One region of the Variovorax sp. 10L421 genome, then DNA from elsewhere that is predicted to be linked to it. Evidence: predicted binding sites of a transcription regulator. Region 1 holds the regulator's gene; each other region holds the start of a gene.

Region 1 (6,679 bases):
GCCAACCTGGTCGACAACGCCGTCAAGTTCACGCCGCGCGGGCGCGTGCTGCTGGCGGTGCGGGCGCGCCGGCGCGGGACCGGCCGTGCCTGGCGCGTCGAGGTGCGCGACAGCGGCATCGGCATCGCGGCCGACGCGCAGCAGCGCGTGTTCGACGACTTCGAGCAGATCGGCAACGTCGAGCGCAACCTGCAGCGCGGCCACGGGCTGGGCTTGGCGATCGTGCGGCGGCTGGCGGCGCAGCTCGGCATTGCGGTGTCGCTTCGCTCGGCGCCGGGGCGGGGGTCGGTGTTCAGCTTCGAGCTGCCTGCCGCGCCCGACGGCGCGATGGTGGCGGCGCGCCCTGCTTCCGCGCCGCAGGACGACGGCGCCGATGCAACGCACACGCTGCGCCCCGGGCTCGCAGTGCTGGTGGTGGAAGACAACACGGTGGTGGCCGACAGTCTCAGTGCCCTGCTGCGGCAATGGGACGTGGAGCCGCGCGTCTATGCCAGCGCCGCCGAGGCGCTGGCGCTGGCCGACCTGCGCGCGCTCGACGCGGCGCTGTGCGACATCCGCCTGCCGGGTGCGCTCGACGGCATCGCGCTGGCCGACAAGCTGCAGCGGCAGAAGCCGTCGCTGGCGATCGCGCTGATTTCGGCCGACATCAACGAAGCCACCCAGCGGCTCGCCGCCGAGCGTGGCTGGCATGCGCTGCGCAAGCCGGTGCAGCCGGACGAACTGCGCGGGGTGCTGCTGAGGGCGCAACAGCCGTCGCAGGGCTGAGGCCGGCAGGGCGGCGGGCTGGCACGGGCCGTGCGGTGATGTCATCGCTTCCGATATATGCTCCGCGCACAGGCCGCCTGTCCTGCTCACGATGTCCTCCGACACATCTTCATCCCCCCTCGCAGCCGACGCGCGCTACGACCCGTTCACGATGGCGCTGCACTGGCTGCTTGCGGCCCTGATCGTGGGCTCGTTCGGCGTAGGGCTCTACATGACGGGGCTGCCGTTCTCGCCGCTGCGCCTGAAGATCTACAGCTGGCACAAGTGGGCGGGCGTCACCATCCTCGCGCTGTCGGCGCTGCGGCTGCTGTGGCGGCTCGGGCATCGTCCACCGGCGCTCCCGCCGGGCATGTCGGCGCTCCAGCTGGCGAGCTACCGCATCAGCCACACGCTGATGTACCTGCTGTTCTTCGCGGTGCCGCTGTCCGGGTGGGCCTACAGCTCGGCCATGGGCATGCCGGTGGCGTGGTTCGGCGTGCTGCCGCTGCCCGACTTCGTGCCGGTCGACCACGCCTTCGCCGAGGCGGTGCTGCAGCCGCTGCACCGCAACTGCGCCTTCGTGCTGGCAGGCGTCACGCTGCTGCACGTGGCGGCGGTGCTCAAGCACCACTGGATCGACCGCGACGGTCTTCTCAAACGCATGTGGCCCCGGCCACGCAAGGAACCAGCTCGATGATCAAGCGCCTGTTTTTCCGTCTCGCGCCGTCGCTCGCGGCGCTGGCTTTCGCCACCCTGGCGCTGCCGGCCGGCGCCGAGCCCGCAGCGGCAAAGCTCGTGGCCGACAAGAGCCAGATCGTCTTCGTCAGCAAGCAAATGGGCGTGCCCGTGGAAGGCACGTTCAAGAAATTCGACGCGCAGGTGGCCTTCGACCCGAAGAAGCCCGAGGGCGGCACCGTCGCGCTGCAGATCGACACGGCCAGCGCCGGCTTCGGCGTCCCGATGAGCGATGCGGAACTGCCCAAGCAGCCGTGGTTCGACGCCGCGCACTTCCCGCAGGCAAGCTTCCAGTCGAGCGCCATCAAGGCGCTGGGCGACGGCAAGTTCGAGATGGCGGGCAAGCTCACCATCAAGGGCATCGCCAAATACGTGACGGTGCCCGTCAGCATCGCCGCGGCCGGCGGCAAGGAGGCGGTTGCCACGGGGAGCTTCACGATCCAGCGGCTCGACTACAAGGTGGGCGAAGGCGAATGGACCGACACCTCGACGGTCGGCAACGACGTGCAGGTGCGCTTCAGGTTCACGCTCACGGGCTTCGGGCCGTTGTGAAGCGCCAGGCTGTCCGCCCCTCACTCACTTTCCTCTTTCCTCCCGCATCCAACACCATGAAAAAGCTCCTTCTCGCCGCGGCCCTGTCGGCCGCCGCATTCACCGGCAGCGCCACGGCGCAGCAACAGCAACTGCCAACGGAATTCGCCCCGGCCGTGGCCGCCAAGCCCGCGGGCGGGCCGGCGAAGAACGCCAACTACGTGATCGATCCGACTCACACCTTCGTGATGTACGAGATGGGGCACTACGGCACCACCACCAACCGCGGGCGCTTCAGCACCAAGGACGGCTCCGTGCAGATCGACGGCACCGGCGCCAGCGGCAAGGTCGACATCACGATGGACATCAGCTCCATCAACACCGGCGTCGACCTGCTCAACCGCCATGTGCAGAGCAAGGATTTCTTCAACGTGGCCGAGTTTCCGATCGGCCGCTTCGTGGCCGACCGCATCGATTTCAGCGGCGGCAAGGTGACCGACGTGCCCGGCACGCTCACGCTGATGGGCCAGACCAGGCCTGTGACGCTGAAGGCCGTGCGCTTCAACTGCTACCTGAGCCCGCTGATCAACCGCCAGGTGTGCGGCGGCGACTTCGAGACCACGGTGGAGCGCAGCGACTGGGGCATCACCTGGGGGCTGAACTTCGGCTTCGAGAACAAGGTGAAGCTGCTGGTGCAGGTCGAAGCGGTCAACGTGCAATGACACCGCTGCCCGGCCTGGCCGGCGCCACGAGCACCAGCTAGAGCAGGCTCTCCGGCGTCAGCGGCGCCAGCAATTCGAGCATGACCCGGCCCCAGAAACTGGAGTCGGGCTCCTCGGTCAGCACGGTGAGCTTGCCGGCATCCTCGCTGACCCATTCGATGCGCGACTCGTTGCTGCCTTCGGCAAAGCGCAGCCGGTAGGCGCCCTGCTGCTTGAGCACGTCGATGAGTTTCAGCGCCTGCTGCGCCATCTCGGCGCTGTGGATGATCAGCCCGATCTCGGTGTTGGCCGACTCCGAGCGCGGGTCGAAATTCATCGAGCCGACGAACAGCGTGCGCCGGTCGATCACGGCCGACTTGGCATGCAGCCTGCCCACCGAGGTGCCGAACAGGCCCAGCCGCACGCTGCGCCGGGTGCGCGTGGAGCTCAGCTCGTAGAGGTCGGCGCCGAGCTTGAGCATGTCGGGCCGGTAGCGGCGGTAGGCGGTGTGCACCAGCGGCTCGTCGGTGGCGGCCAGCGAATTGGTGACGACGCTGATCTTCACGTTGCGGTTGCGGATCTCGCGCATCACCTCCAGCCCCGTGGCGCCCGGGATCAGGTAGGGCGAGACGATGGTCACTTCGGAGCGTGCACGGCGCATCTGCTCGACCACGTTGTAGCGCACGCTGTCGACGTCGAGCAGCGGCACGCCGCCGTAGGAGGCGGTCTTGCCGATCACGCGCTCGGGCGAATCGGCATAGGCCTCGGCGGTGGTCCAGATCAGGCCGAGCTTGCCGGCGTTCAGGTCTTCCACCATCGGGCTGTAGCCGAGCAGGTCGTTGGGCGCGGGCTTCGGCGGCGGTGGAGTAGTGTCGGGGCCGGTGACCGCGTCGAAGCGGCGCTGCAGCTCTTCGGCCGACAACTCGCTGCGCACCACCGACTGGATCGGCCGCACGTAGATGCTGTTCCAGTACTGGTCGAACAGGCTGCCCAGCCGCGGGATCAGCGCACCAGTGACGAAGGTGTCGAGGTCGAGAAAATTCTCGCCCGCGGTGCGCGTGAAGTACTGGTTGCCGATGTTGCGCCCGCCCGCCACCGCCATCGCGCCGTCGGCGATGAACAGCTTGTTGTGCATGCGCCGGTTGACGCGGCTGAAGTCGAACAGCGAGGCAGTGAAGCGCTTCAGGATGCTCGCGCGCCCGGCCGGGAACGGGTTGAACAGGCGCAGTTCGACGTTGGGCGTGGCGGCAAAGCCGAGCAGCAGTTCGTCCTCGCCCGAGGTGTAGAGATCGTCCATCAGCACCCGCACGCGCACGCCGCGCTGGGCGGCGTCGCGCAGGGTGCGCAGCAGGTAGCGGCCGGTCTCGTCGTTCTCGATCTGGTAGTACTGCACGTCGAGCGTGCGCTGGGCACGGCGGGCCAGCTGGATGCGGGTGTCGAAGGCGAAGTCGCCACCGGGCATCAGGCGAAAACCGCTCAGGTCGGGGTCGGGCTGCGAGGCCAGCGCGAGCTTGCCGAGTGCGGTGTCGGCCGAGACGGCCATGGCCTTGGTGGGTGCGCGCGGGGCCTCGTTGGGCAGGGTGGCGCAGCCGGTGGCGAGCAGTGCGAAAGCCGCGAACAACAGCGCCAGGCCCCAGCGCCAATACGGTCCAGGTCCGTTCGGGGAACACCGCGGAACCGGCTCCGCCGGGCCGCAGGTGTTGCCCCCTGCAAGGGGGTTGGCGAAGCGACACGAAGTGCGCATAGCCTGGGGGTGTGCCAAGTTACAGGGCTTTGCGCAGGTTCGCGGGCGCGATGCGCAGCGCCTCGCGGTACTTGGCCACGGTGCGCCGTGCGCACTCGATGCCCTGCTCTTTCAGCATCTCGGAGATCTGGCTGTCCGACAGCGGCTTCTTGATGCTCTCGGAACTCACGAACTGCTTGATCAGCGCGCGCACCGCGGTGCTCGACGCATTGCCGCCCGTCTCGGTGCCCAGCGCCGAGCCGAAGAAGTACTTGAGCTCGACGGTGCCGAACGGCGTGGCCATGTACTTGGCGGTGGTCACGCGCGAGATGGTCGATTCGTGCAGGCCCAGCTCGTCGGCGATCTCGCGCAGCACCAGCGGGCGCATCGCGAGTTCGCCATGCACGAAGTAGCTCTTCTGCCGCTCGACGATGGCGTTGCTCACGCGCAGGATGGTGTCGAAACGCTGCTGGATGTTCTTGATGAACCAGCGCGCCTCCTGCAGCCGCTGCGACAGCGCCTGGCTGCCCTCGCCCTTGTGCGACTTGAGCGCGCCGGCATAGATGTCGTGCACGCGCAGACGCGGCATCACCTCGGGGTTCAACATGACGCGGAACTTCACGTTGGTGCCGCGGCCGGTCTTGGTGACGATCACATCGGGAATGACGATGTTGCGCTCCACGTCGACGAAGCGCCGGCCCGGCTTGGGCTCCAGCCGCGCGATGATCTGCAGCGCCGAGCGCACCAGCTCCTCGCTGCTGCGGGTGAGCGTGGCCAGGCGCTTGAAATCGCGGCGCGCAAGCAGCTCCATCGGCTGCTTGCAGACGGTGATGGCGGTCTTGCGGACCAGCGCCTCTTCGTCGGTCTCGTCCTCGCTGGCCATGGCGCGCAGCTGGATGCCCAGGCATTCGCCGAGGTCGCGCGCGCCTACGCCCACGGGCTCCAGGCTCTGCAGCAGTCCGAGCGCCACCTGGAAGTGATGCACGAGGTCGTCGAACTGGTCGTTGTCGTCGCCAGCCAGGCCCGAGGCCAGCGCGGGCAGCGAGTCTTCGAGGTAGCCGTCGTCGTTGAGAGATTCGATGAGAAAGCGCAGCGCGGCGCTGTCGTTCTCGTTCAGGCGCAGGCTCAGCGCCTGGCGGTGCAGGAACGACTGCAGCGACTCCTGGCTGCGCGCGAGTTCAGTGGCGTCGGCACGTTCGTCGTCGCCGAGGTTGTTCTGGCGCGCGGGCGCGTCGCTGCCCCACTCGCTGTCGTCGGGCGCCGCCATGTCGACGGTGCCGTCGCCTTCCCAGTCGGGCTCACGCTCGGTGATCTCGGCAGCTGGCCCGTCGGTATCCGCCGTGGTGGTGCTGGTGGTCTCGGCGGGCGCACTGGCGGCCGAAGGCGCGAAGTCGCTCTCGCCCTCATCGCGCGGAACCGGCGCATCAGCCGTGTCGAGCCCGAATTCCTCGCGCGCCGCTTCTTCCGCGGTGCGTTCGAGGAACGGGTTTTCGTCCAGCATCTGCTCGACTTCCTGGCTCAGTTCGAGCGTGGAAAGCTGAAGCAGCCGGATGGACTGCTGCAGCTGTGGCGTCAGTGCCAGATGCTGCGAGACGCGAAGGGACAGCCCTTGCTTCATGAGGAAATGGCCCCCCCCCAGGCTGCGCGCTTCGCGCTACGCCAACCCCCTACCGGGGACGGGCCGGCCGCTTCGGGCGGCCGTGCGCGGCGGCCCCCGCGAGGAAGCTCCGCGCGGACGGTGGCCACGATGATCCTTGACCCTCGCCGCACGATCACATCCGGAAGTGTTCGCCCAGGTACACCCTGCGTACTTCGGCGTTGTCGACGATCTCCGAGGGTGTGCCTTGTGCCAGCACATGCCCGTCGCTGATGATGAACGCATGATCGCAGATACCCAGCGTTTCACGCACGTTGTGGTCGGTGATGAGCACGCCGATGCCGCGCTCCTTCAGGAAGCTGATGATCCGCTGGATTTCGATCACCGCGATCGGGTCGATGCCGGCGAAGGGCTCGTCCAGCAGGATGAAGCGCGGCTGGGTGGCCAGCGCGCGCGCGATCTCGACGCGGCGGCGCTCGCCGCCCGACAGCGCCAGCGCGGGCGAGTCGCGCAGGTGGTCCACCCGCAGGTCGGCCAGCAGTTCGGACAGTCGCTCTTCGATGTGCTGCTTCGACAGTGGCGCCATCTTGCCGTTGGCATCGGGCTCGCTCTGGAGCTCGAGCACGGCGCGCACGTTTTCCTCGACCG
Region 2 (6,679 bases), on a different contig from region 1:
AGGCGTGCTCGAAGTAGGCGCTGTTGTACATGCCCGGCGTGAGCACCACCACCGTGGGCTCGGCCGTGGCCGGCGGCGCGCTGGCGCGCAGCGTCTCTAGCAGCAGGTCGGGGTAGTGCGCGACCGGCGCGATGCGGTTCTGATTGAACAGCTCGGGGAAGAGCCGCATCATCATCTTGCGGTTCTCCAGCATGTAGCTCACGCCGCTGGGCACGCGCAGGTTGTCTTCGAGCACGTAGTACTCGCCGTTGCCCTGGGCATCGGGCGCGCGCACGATGTCGATGCCCGAGATGTTCGAGTAGACGTTGTGCGGCACGTTGACGCCCATCATCTCGGGGCGGAACTGCGCGTTGTTCAGGATCTGCTCGGCCGGGATGATGCCGGCCTTGATGATTTCCTGGTCGTGGTAGACGTCATGAAGAAAGCGGTTGAGCGCCGTGACGCGCTGCACCAGCCCCTTTTCCATGCTCTCCCACTCGTGGGCCGGAATGATGCGAGGCAGCAGGTCGAACGGGATGAGCCGCTCGGTGCCGGAGCCATCCTCATCCTTCGCGCCATACACCGCGAAGGTAATGCCGACCCGGCGGAAAATCATTTCCGCCTCTTCGCGTCGCGAACGCATCACCTCACCGGGTTGCTTCGCGAGCCATTGGTCGTAGCGCTTGTAGTGCTGTCGGATCGCAGCCCCCGCATAGGGCAACTGCTCATACATCTCGTCGAATTTGTGCATGGGACGACCAATCTCCTTGAGCTATAGCTTAGCAAGTTCAGGGCCAGTAGAACCCCTTATGCCGAGGCCGCGTACGGGTCGAGCGACTTTTTTTCGGCCTGGCGCAAGCGTCCCGATGATGGCAGGAACAACGGCCTCCCCCGAAAATCCAGAGCCGGCTTCAGGGCGGGCTGTGCTGCCAATATCGCGCGTTCCGCTCGCGCTCGCAGGCCAGGTCCCCGGGGCGCACGCTGCTCCAGTGCGCTGCGCCGCACCGGGTGTTCTCGACCAGCCGCCCGCCGCGCTCCAGGTAGCGCGCCGCCACTTCCTGCGCCGGATGGCCGAAGCGGTTGCGGTACCCCGCCTGGACGATGGCGATGCGCGGCTTCACCGCGTCGAGGAACGCCGGGCTCGACGAGGTCTTGCTGCCATGATGCGGCACCAGCAGCACGTCGGCGCGCAGCAGTTCCGGCGTGCGCGTGACGAGCGCCGCCTCCTGCAACCGCTCGATGTCGCCGACCAGCAGCGCCACGGCGCGGCCGCTGTCGATGCGCAACACGCACGACACCGCATTGGGTTTGGTGAAGCCGCGGTAGTCGGTGTCGAACGGATGCAGCACCTCGAAGCGCACGCCGTCCCAGCTCCAGGCCTGCCCCGCCTCGCAACGCCGCGCCGCACGCATCGCCTGCAGCGGGTGCGTGGCCTCGATGGAACTCAGCAGCGCGGCCTGCGGCTGAATCGCGAGCACCGCGGGCGCGCCGCCGGTGTGGTCGAGGTCGCGGTGGCTCAGCACCAGCGTGTCGAGGCGCTCGCCGTATGCCCGCAGCAACGGCACGAGCACGCGATGGCCGGCATCGCTTTCCAGGCTGTAGCGCGGGCCGGCGTCGTAGAGCAGGCTGTGTGTCGCGGTACGCACGAGCACCGCGTTGCCCTGGCCGACGTCAGCGGCGAGCAGTTCGAATTCGCCGGCCGCGGGCCGGGGTGCCTGCCACAGCAGCACCGGCAACAGCAGCGGAACGCCGAGGGCGCGCAGCGACCCGGGCAGCCGCATGGCCAGCAGCGCGCCGCCGGCCACGCCGCAGGCGGCCATCCACCAGGGCGGCGCGGCCACCGAGAGCGTGGCATACGGCAGCCCGGCCAGCCATTGCAGCAGCAGCGCCAGCACCTGCACGGCGCGGGCCGCCAGATCCCACAGCGGCGCCACGGCCACGCCGAGCATCGCCAGAGGCGTGATCACCAGCGTGACCCAAGGGATCGCCACCGCATTGGCCAACAGGCCGATCAGCGAAACCTGCTGGAACAACAGCAGGCTGAGCGGCGTGATCGCGAGCGTGATGACCCACTGCTCACGCAGGAACTGGAGCAGGCGGGAAGACGCGCCGGTCTTCCGCTCTCCGGGCACCCCGGCGTCGGTGGCGAACAGCACGCCCACCGCCACGAAGCTGAGCCAGAAACCGGCCTGCATCAAGGCCCAGGGATCGAGCGCGACCACCACGGCCGCCGTCAACAGCCACACATGCGGCCAGGGCCAGCGCCGGCCCGTGAGGCGCAGCAGCGCGACCGTCGCCAGCATCCAGACCGTGCGCTGCGAAGGCACGCCCCAGCCGCTGAACAGCGCATAGAGCGTGGCGAGCAGCACGCCGCCCACCAGCGCGGCCTGCTGCGCGGGCAGGCGCAGCATCAGCCACGCGCTGCGCCGCCACAGCAGGCCGACGACGTGCGCGGCCAGCCAGGCGAACATGGTGACGTGGAGGCCGGAGATCGACATCAGGTGCGCCACGCCCGTGGCGCGGAAGACGTCCCAGCCCGAGCGGTCGATGGCGCTCTGGTCGCCGGTAACCAGGGCCGCAATCACGCCTGCCCGGGCACGGTCGAGCACGCGTTCGAAGACGGCGTCGCGCACGGCTTCGCGTGCGCGCTCGATGGGATGCCGCCACGTTGGCGCAACGAGCGCGGGCGCCGCATCGCGCGTGCCGGTTCGCACAGTGCCGCCGGCATGCAGGCCCTGCTCCCACATCCAGAGTTCGCTGTCGAAGCCGTGGGGATTGCGGTTGCCGTGCGGCGCCTTGAGGCGCACCGTCAGGCGCCATCGCTCGCCGGCGTGGAGGGGGCCGACAGCGCTGGCCGGCGGCGTGCGGCCTTCCGACGCCCGGTCCCACAGGCCTGAACCTTCCGAATACCAGCCGAGGGCAATGCGATCAGGCACGGTGGGCCGCCCCTCCTCGCCGGGGTCGGCCCAGCCCGCAGACTCGACATCCAGACGGAACCGCGTCCCGCCCTCGCTGCGCTGGGGCATCTCCGACACGACACCGGTGACCTGCAGGTCGCGCCCTTCGAGCGCCGGGTTCAGCGCACCGCCCGCGTAGATGGCGGCGCGCCATCCCGCAAGCCCCGCACCCGCCATTGCGCCGCACACGAGCGAGGCCATCAACAGCCCTCGGCCCGACAGGCGCCGCCACCACCACAGGCCGGCCCCGGCCCCGAGCAGCAAACCCGCATACATCCATGCCCGCCAAAGCCCTGCCTGCTGCAACTGCAGGACCGCACCGAGCAGCGAACCGCACAGCGCCGCGAACACCCACGATCTGCCCGCGGCGGCACCGGACGCGCGAAACGGCGTCAACGAGAAACTCCCGAACCCATGATGCAAACCCTCCCCAAAGTCACGCTCAGTGGCGCGTTAATTGCTTTGCAACTGGGCTAGTATGCGTCTCACAAGAGACATCTTTTCGATGCAATCTCGCAGCACTGCACATAAAAACGCATGTCCATTCACGCCGCTCTCCACCACGTCACCCACTACAAATACGACCGCCCGGTGCAGCTGGGCCCACAGGTCGTGCGCTTGCGGCCCGCGCCGCATTGCCGCAGCAACGTGATCTCGTACTCGCTGCGGGTCGAGCCGGCCGAGCACTTCGTCAACTGGATGCAGGACCCCTTCGCCAACTACCAGGCACGGCTGGTGTTCCCCGAGAAGACGCGCGAATTCAAGGTCACGGTCGACCTCGTGGTCGAGATGGCGGTCTACAACCCGTTCGACTTCTTCCTCGAGCCGCAGGCCGAGAACTTCCCTTTCAAGTACACGCAGTCGCAGGCCGAGGAGCTCGCGCCCTACCTCGTCACCGAAACGCCCACGCCGCTGCTGCAGGCCTACCTCGACAAGATCGAGCGCAAGGAGCAGCGCACCATCGACTTCCTGGTCGGCATCAACCAGCAGGTGCAGCAGGACGTCAACTACCTGATCCGCATGGAGCCCGGCGTGCAGACGCCGGAAGAAACGCTCGCCAGCGGCAGCGGCTCCTGCCGCGACTCGGGCTGGCTGCTGGTGCAGCTGCTGCGCCACTGCGGACTGGCCGCGCGTTTCGTCTCGGGCTACCTGATCCAGCTCACGCCCGACGTGAAGGCGCTCGACGGCCCGAGCGGCACCACGGTCGACTTCACCGACCTGCACGCCTGGTGCGAGGTGTTCCTGCCGGGCGCAGGCTGGATCGGCCTCGACGCCACCTCGGGCCTGCTGGCCGGCGAAGGCCACATTCCGCTGGCCTGCACGCCCACACCATCGAGCGCCGCGCCCATCGAGGGCGGCGTGGATGAGTCGGAGGTCGAGTTCGGCCATGAAATGAAGGTCACGCGCATCTACGAATCGCCGCGCGTCACCAAGCCCTACACCGAAGAGCAATGGTCCGAAGTGCTGGCCCTGGGCGACGCCGTCGATGCGCGCCTGAAGGCCGGCGACGTGCGCCTCACCATGGGCGGCGAGCCCACCTACGTGGCCACCAGCGACCGCGACGCGCCCGAATGGAACACCGACGCGCTCGGCCCCACCAAGCGCGGCTACGCCACCGAACTCGTGCACAAGCTGCGCGCCGAGTACGGCAAGGGCGGCTTCCTGCATTTCGGCCAAGGCAAGTGGTACCCGGGCGAGCAGCTGCCGCGCTGGGCGCTGTCGATCTTCTGGCGCGCCGACGGCCAGACGCTGTGGCACGACCCCGAGCTCTTCGCCGACGAGCGTTTTCCCACGCAGTACACGAGCGAGGACGCGCGCCGCTTCACCACCGTGCTGGCGCACAAGCTCGGCCTGACCGAGCGCTACATCCAGCCCGGCTACGAAGACACCTACTACTACCTCTGGCGCGAACGCCGCCTGCCGGTGAACGTCGACCCCTTCGAGTCGAAGCTCGACGACGAACTCGAGCGCGTGCGCCTGCGCCGCGTGTTCACGCAGAAGCTCGACGCGGTGATCGGCTACATGCTGCCCATCGAGCCCGGCAACGCGAACAGCGATGCACCCGCGCTCGCCGGCCCCGGCTGGAAGACCGGGCCCTGGTTCCTGCGCGACGACCGGCTCTACCTGATCCCGGGCGACTCGCCCATGGGCTACCGACTGCCGCTCGACTCGCAGCCGTGGGCGAGCAAAGGCGACTATCCCTACCTGATCGAGCGCGACCCGACCGCGCCGCGCGGTGCGCTGCCGAGCGCGGCCGACTACCGCGCGCGCTATGCCGTGGCGGCAGGCGGTGCGGAGGGTGACCGCGGCGCCGTGCCCTATGCCTTCGGCACGCCGCCCGTCGTGGCGGCCTCGCTGCGCATGCAGGCACCGGGCAGTGCAGGCGAAGGCGGCGCAGCCACGGCCGCCGACGGGGCTGCCGACAAGTCGTCCACCACCGCGCGCCAGCCGCTGCGCGGCGAATCGGCCCACTGGGTCACGCGCACTGCGCTGTGCGTCGAAGTGCGCGACCCGCGCCGCGCCAACGGCCCCGCGGCCGAGAAGAAGGGCAATGCCTCGGGCGTGCTCTACGTCTTCATGCCGCCGCTCGCGCGCCTGGAGGACTATCTCGACCTCGTCGCGGCCGTCGAAGCCACCGCGCGCGAACTCGGCATGCGCATCGTGATGGAAGGCTATCCGCCGCCGCGCGACCCGCGCCTGAAGATGCTGGCCGTCACCCCCGACCCTGGCGTGATCGAGGTCAACATCCACCCGGCGCACAACTGGAAGGAACTGGTCGATCACACCGAGTTCCTCTACAACGCCGCCTTCGAAACCCGCCTGTCGGCCGAGAAGTTCATGACCGACGGCCGCCACACCGGCACCGGCGGCGGCAACCACTTCGTGATGGGCGGTGCCACGCCGGCCGACAGCCCCTTCCTGCGCCGGCCCGAGCTGCTGGCCAGCCTGCTGCTGTACTGGCACAACCACCCGTCGCTGAGCTATTTGTTCTCGGGCATGTTCATCGGCCCGACCAGTCAGGCGCCGCGCGTGGACGAAGCGCGCAACGACCAGGTCTACGAGCTGGAAATCGCGCTGAAAGAGATCGCTAAGAACCGCGAGATCTACGGCGCCAACATGCCCGCATGGCTGGTCGACCGCACGCTGCGCAACATCCTGATCGACGTGTCGGGCAACACGCACCGCAGCGAGTTCTGCATCGACAAGCTCTACTCGCCCGACTCGAGCACCGGCCGCCTCGGCCTGCTGGAGCTGCGCGCCTTCGAGATGCCGCCGCATGCGCGCATGAGCATCGCGCAGCAATTGCTGATCCGCGCGCTGGTGGCCCGCTTCTGGGACGAGCCCTACAAGGCCCCCGTCACGCGCTGGGGCACCGAGCTGCACGACCGTTTCCTGCTGCCGACCTTCGTGAAGATGGACTTCGACGACGTCATCAGCGAGATGCGCCAGGCCGGCTACGCCTTCGACGCCGACTGGTTCGCGCCGCATTTCGAGTTCCGCTTCCCGCTCGTGGGCCAGATGCAGGCGATGGGCGTGGAGCTGTCGCTGCGCAATGCGCTGGAGCCATGGCACGTGATGGGAGAGGAAGGCTCGGCCGGCGGCACGGTGCGCTATGTCGATTCGTCGCTCGAGCGCATCGAGGTGCGCGTGACCGGCCTGAACGAAAGCCGCCATGTCGTCACCGTCAACGGCAAGGTGCTGCCGCTGCAGCCCACCGGCGTCACGGGCGAGTTCGTGGCCGG
Region 3 (6,679 bases), on a different contig from region 1:
GCGCGCCGTGTTGCTGGCCGCGGGGGCGATCGCCGTGCTGATCGGCCTCAACACCTGGCTGTACGCGAGCCACGGCCTCGTGCTGCCGCTGGCGTCGGCCCTGGCCATGACGGCGCTTGCCTTCGCGCTCAACATGAGCTGGGGCTACCTCGTCGAATCGCGCGCGCGGCGCGGCCTGGTACGGCTTTTCGGCACCTACGTGCCGCCCCAGCTCGTCAACGAAATGATGGCGCACCCCGACCGCTACAGCATGCGCGCCGAGAGCAAGCCCATGACCGTCATGTTCTGCGACATGCGCGACTTCACCCGCCTGTCGGAGCAGATGGCCCCGGCCGAGCTGCAGGCCTTTCTCAACACCGTCTTCAGCCGGCTCACCAACGTCATCAGCGCCCACCGCGGCACCGTCGACAAGTACATGGGCGACTGCGTCATGGCCTTCTGGGGCGCGCCCATCGACACGCCCGACCACGCCACCCTCGCCGTGCGCGCCGCGCTCGACATGGCCGATGCCGTGCACGACATCAACCGCATCCACCGCGCCAGCGGCCGCCCCGAGATCAGCGTGGGCATCGGCATCAACAGCGGCGTGATGAGCGTGGGCGACATGGGCTCCACCGCGCGCCGCAGCTATACCGTGGTCGGCGATGCGGTCAACCTCGCATCCCGCCTCGAGGGCCTGAGTGGGCACTACGGAATGGAAATCGTCGCCAGCGGCGCCACCCGCGAGCTGGCGCCCGGCTACATCTGGCAAGAGCTCGACAGCGTGCTCGTCAAAGGCAAGGCACAAGCCGTTGCCGTTTTTACGCCCCTGGCCGCGCACACGCCCGAAGCGGCGAAAGAGACTCAGCAGTTGCTCGACCGCTGGAGCGAAGTGCTCGCGGCTTACCGCCGGCAGGACTGGGCGGTGGGCCGAAACTTGCTGGCTCCCCTGCTCGCCGCGGACGCAAAAAAAGTCCTTTACCAGCTCTACGCCCAGCGTTTAGCCTCAATGGCGTTGCGCCCGCAGGACCCTGATTGGGACGGTGCAACCCGGTTCGAAACCAAATGACGGCAGACACATACGAGGGGTCTCTCACAATGCAGGTTCGTGTGCTGGGTTGCTCGGGCGCCATCGCCAAAGACTGCCGCACCACCTCGTTCCTGGTCGACACGGACCTGCTCGTCGATGCGGGCACCGGTGTCGGCGACCTTACGCTCGAAGAGATGGCCCGCATCGACGACGTCGTGCTCACGCACAGCCACCTCGACCACATCGCCGCCCTGCCGCTGATGCTCGACGCCGTCGGCAGCCGCCGCATCCGGCCCCTGCGCGTGCATGCGCTGCGCGCCACCATCGAGGCGCTGCGCACGCACGTGTTCAACAACGTCATCTGGCCGAATTTCGAGAGCATTCCCAGCGCCGAGGCGCCCTTCGTGAGCTTTCACGACATCGCGGTGGGGCAGATGCTGCACCTGGGGAGCCGCGAGCCCAAGCTCGTCGAGGTGCTGCCGGCGGTTCATACGGTGCCGGCCTGCGGCTTTGCCGTGCGGCGGGCCGAAGGCGGCGCCCACTGGGTCTTCAGCGGCGACACGGAGCGCAACGCGCCGTTCTGGGAGCGCGTGAATGCGATCGACGTGGCGATGCTGGTGATTGAAACGGCCTTCAGCAGCCGAGAACAGGCGCTGGCCGAGCGCAGCCTGCATCTGTCGCCTGCGGTGCTGGCCGATGAGCTGACGCACATCGAGCCGGGGAAGCAATACCCGATCTACATCACGCACACCAAGCCGGCGGAGACGGACGAGATCATGAGCCAGATCGAGGCGCTGGCGGTCGAGCAGGTGGCGGGGTTGGCGCAGCGGGATATTCGCTGGTTGAAGGCGGATGGGGTGCTGACTTTCTGACCGCGAGGGGTGCGGGGCATGACAAATTTGTCACTCCGGTAGCATCTCGAAGCAAGTTGTGTCACATGGTGTAACGCTGAAGTGATCGAAGGTGACGGGTTCGGTCAGTTGAGGGCCCCGCGAACGGGTGGCACAGATGCTGCGGAAGGTACCTCGCTCCGGGCAGGTTCCCGGGCGTAACAACCAACCAACCTGGAGTTAGTGAATGAACCGTCGTTCCATCGCACGTAACGTGCAAAAGGGTTTCACCCTTATCGAATTGATGATCGTTGTGGCGATCATTGGTATTTTGGCTGCTGTGGCTCTGCCTGCTTATCAGGACTATGTGGTGCGTGCGCGCGTGACAGAAGGTTTGGGTTTGGCTGAACCCGCTAAAACGATGATCACAACCGATGGGGCGGCCTCCGCTGCTGATCTCACTCGCGTTGTGACCACGTGGAATGCTCAGGCTGGTGGTCTTGGTGTCACATCTAAGTATGTGGAAAAGATCCAAATGACCGATGTCAGTGGCATGATTACGATTACCTATAACGCTGCTGCAGTTGGCGTTGGTGCCGCGGAAAACACGATTACCCTTACCCCGTGGGTCCGTGATACGGCTGCTGGTCAAGCACTGGGTGCCGCTCAACAAGCTGGCGTAACGGGCGCCGTTGACTGGGGTTGTGCTTCTGCAAAGAAGGCGACAGCGACCGCAAACAATATCACCGTTGCTGCTTCCGGCACGATGCAAGAAAAGTTTGTCCCTGCACAATGCCGCTAAAATTCTTAGCATAAAAAAAAGGCGCGTAAGCGCCTTTTTTTTATGGGCAAAACGTAACCTGATTTACTTGGCGAATATTTTAAATGGCCAAATCGATGACTTCGCAATTTTTTCCTAATGCGTTATGACGAGTCGTCGTGCTAAGTTTTCCCTCCAAGCTTTTCTTCTTCATCTAGGAGGGAGTTTGATTGTGGCGGGGGGGGCATCCGGCTTGGTTTTTTTGTTGTGGTATCGACCTCCATATAACGAGATTTCGGGCGGCGCACATCTTTTTTATTTGCTAATCGCAGTGGATGTCGTGTGCGGGCCAATTCTGACCGCCATCTTGGCAAATCCAAAAAAAAAGAAAAAAGAGTTGCTTTTGGATTTTTCGCTTGTGATTGTCATTCAGATGATGGCGTTATCTTATGGGCTCTACTTTGTTTTTCAAGCGCGGCCTGTTGTGATTGCCTTTGAGGTCGATCGAATGGTGGTTGTTGCGGCTGCCGAGATAGATTCAAATGATTTGACGAAGGCGCCACCTGCGTTGCGAAAATTGTCATGGGGGCAGCCAAAATTCATAGGAACGCGAAAACCAATAAGCAATGAGGAAATGATGGATGCATTGGATCATTCGTTGCAAGGATTGGAGCCAAGTGCACGCCCGGGCTGGTGGCAAGATTTTTCTAAAAGCATTCCGGATATTCGGAGTCGCGCAAAAAATCTTTCACAATTGATGGTAAATCGCTCCGCAGGGGATCGAGTTATTTTGCAAGAAGTGATAAGAAAATCAGGAAAAAATGAAGAGGAATTATTTTACTTGCCACTGACAAGCAGGCGAACAAAGGATTGGGTGATTGTATTTGCATATTCGAGGGATTCTTTGGACATTTCGGGTTATGCTCCGGTCGACGGATTTTTGAATTGATCTCGTGCTCTGCTTGCAACAAGCCAACGTAAAAAATAGGAATAATCACTCGGACCGAGAGATGGTGCCTCTCATGAAGATTGCACCAGTCGGTTTCTCCGGTTGATCAGCATCACCGCCTGCACAGTGTTGCTCATTTTGCGAGCTTTCGCTCGATTTGGATTTGGACTTGCGCCGAACGTGCGGAGATCGTTTGATGGAATATTTCCAATTGATTTTCCAGGAAAAGCCATCCCAGTGGATTCGTTCCAAGCGCCGTGGAAAATAAGGGTCAGGTTCAAATTAAGCTGGGAATTCGGCATCCCCCTCCGCACTTGGGCCTGTGCGCGGCTTGCCCCCCGATCAGCGGCGTCGCGATCTACCGATGCAAGGTAAAGTCAACTCTGGTTTGACCTTCGCGTCGTATGCGCGTCGGCCACCCCCTTGCGACAGATCGCCAGCCGGGCTTCGACTCCGGAATCATGCGGATATTGCGTTGCCATTTCCATGCGTGGAAACGTAGCTTCTTAACTTACCGCGTCGAGGTGAAGGCGCAGTTTATCGACGGCTTTATTGTTGAAGGCATTCGTTGCGCTTCGCCTTCGCTGAGCGCAACTCGCAACGATTGAATCGTGGTGTCGGCCGCTTCGATGCTTCGTTGAAGCTCCTCGTTGACCAGTCGCACCAACGCGCTGAATTCGGTGCGCGTCGGGCAGACCTCTTCCGTGTCGTTCACACACTGTGGAGCGATGAGTTTTTCGAGGCACGCGTAGGTTCGCCGCACTGCGTGCTGGTTGTCGATGTCATCGCATGCTCGCAGCGCAAGAGATTCGGCGCGGGCGGTTTCAGCAGCCTCATTCGTTAGCACGATTCGGTGGCGCTGACGCTGCTACTCCGTTGCGGAAGTCGTACAGGTTGCATCCGTAGCAGGCTGGCAGGCGCGCGCACGCCCGGTCTTCGCAATCACCACGATCCGTGTCTGATTCGTCTTTTCCGTACCTGAGATGTCATTGCGCTCGATCTTCAGCGTGGCGGACTGAAACGTCGAGTCGCTGGTCTGTGTGTAGCCAGAAGGGTTGAACATGATGTAGGCAGGGCTGTTCTGCGCGGTTCCTTGCCCGGTCGCGGTGAAGTAGCTGGGCAAAGCCCCTCCCTGCACGATGAGGATGTCCGATCCATTGAATTGCCGGTTGTTGTCGGTATCCACGAAGACGGTCCAGCCGGTTGCCCAGTTGTTGTCCGCGCGAGGCACGACAACGGCTTGCCTGCCTCGCTTCATCGCCTCTCCCCGGGCCGTGCTCAGCGCGGCGACGAAAGAGTTGATTGCCGACGTGAGTTCCGAATTTCGCTGAAAGGCAACAAAGCTTGGCACTCCGATCACCAGCAATACTGCAGCTATGGCAATCGTCACCATCAATTCAATGAGCGTGAAGCCGGAAGTCCGGCGTTGGCAAATCGTTTTCATGGCCAGCAAAGCTTGAATTTGGTATCTGTCGAAGCAATGTTGCAAGCCTTGACGCCTGTACTGGTCAGACTCAATGCGCCGACGGCAGCGTCGGTGCTTGTTGGTGTGGCTGTGAGCATGACGCACTCGGTGATCAATTGAGTGCTCGAGCAGGTACTTGCAGAGAGCCAATAGGACGTGCCTGTCGGACTGTCCCCGGAATAAACCTTGAAAGTACCAGCGGCGCTAGCCGGAACGGTGGTCCCGGCCGAGTTGGTGAATGCGAGATAAGTATTGCGCTGCGTCATGTACCGCTCCTGCTGTTGCATAAGCTCCAACAGTGCAGTACGTGCCTGCGCACGCTTCCCCTTCAACACTGAATCGGTGTAAGCGGGATAAGCGATGGCCGCCAAGATTCCGATCACGGCCACAACAATCATCAACTCGATCAGCGTGAAGCCGCGCATGGAGGCGCGTTTCCTTATGTTGCTCATATTCATGACCCGCGCTTCAGGTCCAGGTAGTTATTGATCTGCCGCCAGCTCAGTCGCCCGGCAGTAATGATGACGCTCGTCTGCCCGTTGTTTCCTGGTCCGCCTGCGGCATTGCCAACACCGCCGGAGCCCTGCGCAATCGTCTGGCTGGTGATCTTCTTCTTGCGCCGGCCCGTGCTGTCGCTTTTGCTCTCGACCGTGGACGCCACTTCGATCACCAGCGGCTGTCCCATGATGCCCACGGTCGATACGCTCCGGGTCCCGATGCCGGTGTCTACGTCGATGATGTATGAGTTGCCGCTCCCGCCGCTCACGCCACAAGCGGCAGCGCCGCCCGAGGTTCCGGGAATCAGGCTGCCGAAGACCAGCGTGCTGCCAGTCAGCAATGCCCCGCTGACCTGGCGTTCGGTGCTGGTGGCGTAGTCCATATACCAACCCGAACTCACAGTCGACGATGTCGTGAGGTCGCTCGTGGCACGGCCCCACGTGAAACTGGGCACGGTGATTGCGCCTGATGTGTCGATGCTGGCCGCCTTGAGACGTGCGCGTCCGCTGATGGCCCCGCTACCGACGGGCGTGGCGTCGGCAACGGTTGTGCCGTCGTCGTACAGCACATAGAACGAGTTCTGCGCCGTCGATGATCGGTCATCTGTTTCCAGATACTTGCCGGTGCCGAAAGCCACCTGGACCGCGTTGACGTTGTTCGTGGCAGCCACCAGCGTGGGGGCCATGCTGATCGGCTGCACGTTGCCCGCGCTGTCCTTGGCAACGAAGAGCGGATAGGGCGCGTTGCTGCTGCTGGCATTCTTGAACGCCGACAGGTTCGCCATGTTCCACTCGGAGGTGCCGTGGCTGCGGAAGTCGAGCTTCCACATATTGCCGTGCAGGTCGCCCGCATAGATCTGCGCCACTTCACGGTTGCCGCCGGTCGCGATGGCCGCCTTGAAGTTCAGTACGCCGGTGGGCTTGGTCACAGCCAGCGTGGCGTTGAAGGGCAGCGCCACCTTGTAGTAGTTGCTGCCAAGGGTCCATGCAGTCTCGGGCGCCTTCGACAGGTCGAGCAGGAACAACGCGGGATTGCCGGTGCTGTAGTTGTTGGCGGAGTTGACCTTCGTGTAGTTGTTGACACCGCTCGCCACCACCGCAAACCACTTGTAGGCCGCCGTCGTGGCCGTCGGTGCGCTGGTGCGCATCTTGAGAATCTGCGGCTGACC

What was found. Region 1 encodes sigma-54, which starts transcription at its own class of promoters, with help from an activator protein. Its sites were predicted from a motif close to TGGCANGNAANCTGCTTT; they were not measured.
Region 2: the regulator sigma-54 is predicted to act here: its motif matches at 3,383-3,400, upstream of AC1DFC_RS16580 (transglutaminase family protein).
Region 3: the regulator sigma-54 is predicted to act here: its motif matches at 2,010-2,027, upstream of AC1DFC_RS07155 (pilin).

Annotation. Positions count from the first base shown of each region.
Region 1 is NZ_JBFTJJ010000018.1:101,059-107,737, forward strand. It holds gene AC1DFC_RS21495 (sensor histidine kinase) at 1-765, shown strand, start outside; gene AC1DFC_RS21500 (cytochrome b) at 857-1,441, shown strand; gene AC1DFC_RS21505 (YceI family protein) at 1,438-2,031, shown strand; gene AC1DFC_RS21510 (YceI family protein) at 2,088-2,732, shown strand; gene AC1DFC_RS21515 (phospholipase D family protein) at 2,770-4,455, opposite strand; gene rpoN (RNA polymerase factor sigma-54) at 4,475-6,052, opposite strand; gene lptB (LPS export ABC transporter ATP-binding protein) at 6,207-6,679, opposite strand, start outside.
Region 2 is NZ_JBFTJJ010000011.1:167,620-174,298, reverse strand. It holds gene AC1DFC_RS16590 (circularly permuted type 2 ATP-grasp protein) at 1-730, opposite strand, end outside; gene AC1DFC_RS16585 (DNA internalization-related competence protein ComEC/Rec2) at 891-3,332, opposite strand; gene AC1DFC_RS16580 (transglutaminase family protein) at 3,474-6,679, shown strand, end outside.
Region 3 is NZ_JBFTJJ010000003.1:181,073-187,751, forward strand. It holds gene AC1DFC_RS07145 (CHASE2 domain-containing protein) at 1-1,048, shown strand, start outside; gene AC1DFC_RS07150 (3',5'-cyclic-nucleotide phosphodiesterase) at 1,078-1,881, shown strand; gene AC1DFC_RS07155 (pilin) at 2,087-2,641, shown strand; gene tfpZ (TfpX/TfpZ family type IV pilin accessory protein) at 2,766-3,548, shown strand; gene AC1DFC_RS07165 (hypothetical protein) at 3,620-3,850, opposite strand; gene AC1DFC_RS07170 (hypothetical protein) at 4,117-4,392, shown strand; gene AC1DFC_RS07175 (GspH/FimT family pseudopilin) at 4,417-4,992, opposite strand; gene AC1DFC_RS07180 (type IV pilin protein) at 4,989-5,471, opposite strand; gene AC1DFC_RS07185 (pilus assembly protein) at 5,468-6,679, opposite strand, start outside.